DNA from 2 places in the Streptomyces sp. NPDC026589 genome. Region 1 is predicted to be linked to the other one. Evidence: riboswitches for the same ligand, from Rfam matches in the RefSeq annotation. Region 1 holds a riboswitch; the other holds the start of a gene.

What was found. A riboswitch is a leader RNA that binds a small molecule or an ion and turns the genes downstream of it on or off. The one in region 1 is predicted to bind cyclic di-AMP.
Positions count from the first base shown of each region.
Region 2: it holds a riboswitch for cyclic di-AMP, as region 1 does, so the genes downstream of both, AB0F29_RS35730 (M23 family metallopeptidase) here and AB0F29_RS27005 (M23 family metallopeptidase) in region 1, are expected to answer to the same signal.

Region 1 covers NZ_JBEZYG010000016.1:225,388-227,581, forward strand. The annotation lists gene AB0F29_RS27000 (PP2C family protein-serine/threonine phosphatase) at 1-868, shown strand, start outside; cyclic di-AMP (ydaO/yuaA leader) riboswitch at 1,134-1,286, shown strand; gene AB0F29_RS27005 (M23 family metallopeptidase) at 1,298-2,194, shown strand, end outside.
Region 2 covers NZ_JBEZYG010000030.1:38,708-40,901, reverse strand. The annotation lists gene AB0F29_RS35735 (pitrilysin family protein) at 1-373, shown strand, start outside; cyclic di-AMP (ydaO/yuaA leader) riboswitch at 597-764, shown strand; gene AB0F29_RS35730 (M23 family metallopeptidase) at 778-1,593, shown strand; gene AB0F29_RS35725 (GntR family transcriptional regulator) at 1,771-2,194, shown strand, end outside.

The sequences.
Region 1 (2,194 bases):
GGCCTCGGTGCTGGCCCTCGTCATCAACGGCGTCGTGCGGCGCGGCAACGAGCAGCTGGCCTCGGCCCGGGTCATCGCGGAGACCGCCATGCGGGCCGTGCTGCCGACCCCGGCCGAGCGGATCGGCGGACTCCAGGTGGCCGCGCGGTACGAGGCGGCCCAGGCGGACGAGTTCGTGGGCGGCGACCTGTTCGCCGTCGCGGACACCCCGTACGGAGTGCGTCTGGTCGTCGGCGACGTACGCGGCAAGGGGCTGGACGCCGTCGAGGCGGTGGCGGTGATCATCGGGGCGTTCCGGGAGGCGGCCGAGCAGGAGCGTTCGCTGGAGGGCGTCGCGCAGCGGCTGGAGCGGGCGCTGGCCCGGGAGGGGACGCGACGGTACGGGCTGGACGCGATGGAGGGGTTCATCACCGCCGTGCTGGCCGAGATCCCGCCCGGTTCGGCCTCGTTGCGCATCGTCAACCGCGGTCACCCCGAGCCGATCCTGCTGCACGCCGACGGCGCCCTGGAGGTGCTGGCGCCCTCGGTGCCCGCCATGCCGCTGGGGATGGACCTGGGGGTGTGGCCGGACCGGTCCGACGAGTGGGCGATGCCCGCCGGGGCGACGCTCCTCGCCTTCACGGACGGCCTGTCCGAGGCGCGGGACCCGAACGGGGTCTTCTACGATCCGGCGGCCCGGCTGCGCGGCCGGATCTTCCCCGGCCCGGAGGAGCTGTTGTCGGCGCTGACGGACGACGTACGGCTGCACACCGGCGGGCGGACCACGGACGACATGGCGCTCATCGCGGTCGGCCGGCCGGCGGAGGGGCAGCCCGTGCCCCGGACGACGGTGAAGATCGTGGGCCGGGGCGATGACGCCGGGCGATGACGCCGGGCGATGACGCCGGGCGATGACGCCGAGCGATGACACGGTGCGTAATCGAGGTGCACCGCTCCGCATAACATTTGACACACCGTCAGAAAAAGTGATGTGGCTGAGTGGTGGTCAAGTCGCCCGATTGCGCCCGGTTGTCACCCGTACATCCCCGCCATGTTCGTTAATGATCAACAGGAACAGCTTGGAATAGGGCCCGTCCGTCTATTAACGTTCGATAACGCAGCGCGGTCGTCACAGCCGTCGTCAGAGACGGCGCCGCGCGCGAGCGCCGAATTCCGCAAGGGAACCGGGGAACCACCTACATGGGGTGAATCGGACGCCTGCGTCTCGTGAGAGACGGAGGGGCCCGTAGGAGACCTTCCTGCTCCGAACCCGTCAGCTAACCCGGTAGGCGAGAAGGAAGGAAAGGAGTGCGCCCACGTGGCGTCCAACAAGCCTGCCCCTGAGGCCCCGTCACCCTTCAGTGCCGACACCTTCGGTGGCGAGGAGCGCACCTGGGAGGAATGGAACCCCACCGCGGAGTCCATCCGTCCCGTGCGCGGCAAGCACCGCGTGGCCAAGCAGCGTGGTCTGGCCCGTAGCTCCACCGTCCTCGGGGTCGGTGTCATAGCGGCTGTCGGTGCCGGCGGCATGGCCACCGCGCAGGACAAGGCGCCGGTCTCCATCTCTCTTCCCGATTCCATCGTGGACAACCTCCCCGACGCCAAGTCCCTTCCCGGCGTCGGGTCTTTGATGTCCGACGAGGCGGAGCCCGCCCCGGTCGCCGCCTCCGCGCCGCTCACCACCGCCGGCCTCACCACCGCCGAGGCCGAGCAGGGCACCGACGCGGGCGAGGCGCTGCGCGCCCGGATCCTCCAGCAGGCCGAGCAGCAGCAGGCCAGCGCCGACGCCGAGGCCAAGGCCGCCGCCGAGAAGGCAGCGGCCGAGAGCGCCGCCGCCGAGGCCAAGAAGCAGCAGGACGAGGCAGAGGCAGAGGCCGAGGCCGAGGCCGCCGCGAAGAAGAAGGCGGCGAAGGAAGCGGCGGAGAAGAAGAAGGAGGCCGAGCGGCTCGCCAAGCTCGCCGCCAGCTTCTCCCTCCCCACCTTCTCGTACACGATCACCTCCACCTACGGTCAGTCCGGCGCGCTCTGGTCCTCGGGCCAGCACACCGGTCTCGACTTCGCCGGGTCGGCCGGTGCACCGCTCAAGGCCGTGCACAGCGGCACGATCACCTCGGCCGGCTACTCCGGCTCGTACGGCTACCGCACGGTCCTCGAACTCGAGGACGGCACGGAGATCTGGTACGCCCACCAGTCCTCGATCGAGGTCTCCGTCGGC
Region 2 (2,194 bases), on a different contig from region 1:
GGACACGGAGTCCACCGGACCGGCGCTGGACGACCTCTGGAAGGTCCTGCGGACGCTGGCCGCCGAGGGGCTGACCGACGCCGAGCGCGAGACGGCCGTACAGAACCTGGTGGGCGTCGCCCCGCTGAAGTTCGAGACCGCCGCCTCCGTCGCGAGCACGCTGGCCGACCAGGTCGAGCAGCACCTCCCCGACGACTACCAGGCCCACCTCTACGCCCGGCTCGCCGAGACGGGCACCGTGGAGGCGACGGCCGCCGTGGTCAGTGCCTTCCCGGTCGACCGGCTGGTCACGGTCCTCGTGGGGGACGCCTCCCGGATCGAGGAGCCCGTGAAGGCCCTCGGCATCGGAGAGGTGTCCGTCGTCACCGGCTGACGCATGGGTGGCACACCGCCGCGAACAGGACCCCGACGAACGCATATTCGTCGGGGTCCTCCCCTTTTTGGTCGATTAATCCAATCCATCCCCTTTGGGGGAGGAGATGCCTGTCTGCCCTGTGGGATGGGCGACAAATCCCCTGGTCCGTTTGGCGATGGGAAGTCGCCCGGCCTAGCGTCGGCTCGGCTGTCCGCCACCCGTATGCCGCAGCCGCGGCGCCGGACAGTCATCGCCGAGTCCCCGTCAGGCGCGAGCCTGGGGAGCCGGGGACCCACGCAGTCCCTGGGGTGAATCGGAGGCCCGTGCCGCGAAACCGGCGTGGGGATCCGTAGGAGACCTTCCTGCTCCGAACCCGTCAGCTAACCCGGTAGGCGAGAAGGAAGGAAAGGATCAGCCCCTCCATGGCGTTCACCCGTGCCACCGGGAAGCACCGTGCCCCGAGCCGCCTCACGCGCCGGAGCGCCCAGGCCGCAGGCATCGCGGCTCTGGCCACCGCCGGCGTCCTCGGCTCGCCGGCCTCCCCGGCCCTCGCCGCGGACACCGAGGCCGCCCAGGTCGCCGACACCGGCCTCACCCAGGCCGTCGCCCTCGACGCCACTCTCGCCGAGCAGATAGACGCCCAGGCCCACGCCCAGAAGCAGCAGGCCGACGCGATCGCGAAGGCGAAGGCCCAGGCCGCCGCGGAGGCCCGCGAGAAGGCCGCCAAGGCCAAGGCGAAGGCGGAGGCCGAGCGCAAGGCCGAGGCCCGCGCCAAGGAGGTCCGCGAGGAGAAGGCCCGCGCCGCCCGCGCCGCCGAGCGCGCCCGCCTGAACGCCTTCCATCTCCCGGTCGCCGGCTCCCACGTCACCACCGGCTACAACACCGGCGGTGCGCTCTGGTCCTCCGGCAGCCACTCCGGCGTGGACTTCCAGGCCGCCTCCGGCAGCTCCGTCGTCGCCGTCGGCGCCGGCACGGTCGTCGAGGCCGGCTGGGGAGGCGCGTACGGCAACAACGTCGTGCTCCGGATGACGGACGGCACGTACACCCAGTACGGCCACCTCTCCTCGATCGGCGTCTCCGTCGGCCAGAGCGTCTCCTCCGGCCAGCAGATCGGCCTCTCCGGCTCCACCGGCAACTCCACCGGCCCGCACCTGCACTTCGAGGCCCGGACCAGCCCCGACTACGGCTCCGACATGGACCCCGTCGGCTACCTGCGCTCCCACGGGCTGAACGTCTGACCCGCCCCGCGCGCCCCCGTCCGAAGGCCCCGGCACCTGCCGGGGCCTCCGGCGATTCCGGCCCGTGGACATCCATGGATTCCGGCCTGCCATCGGAAATTGCGGCAGATTGCAATAGAGTCACGGAACAGACGTCGGGCGGCCGCGTTTCGCGGGGATAAAGGCGGAGGTTCGGACATGCGCATTCCCGCGCATTCGGTATGCACGGCAATCCGTGACGACATCGTCTCCGGTGTCTACGAGCGGGGCAGCCGCCTCACCGAGGAGTTGCTGGCCCGCCGCTACGGGGTCTCCCGCGTCCCGGTCCGCGAGGCCCTGCGCACACTGGAGTCCGAGGGCTTCGTCGTCACCCGCAGACATGCGGGCGCCTGTGTCGCCGAGCCCACGGCGCAGGAGGCGGCCGACCTCCTGGAGGTGCGGATGCTCCTGGAGCCACTGGGCGCGGCCCGCGCCGCGCAGCGCCGCACGGAAGCCCACCTGAAGGTGCTCCGGGGCCTGGTCAGACTAGGTCAGGAGCGGGCTCGCCGGGGCGAGGGCGAGGATCTGCGCTCCCTGGCCGGCTGGTTCCACGAGACCCTCGCCCAGGCCTCCGGCAGCCCCG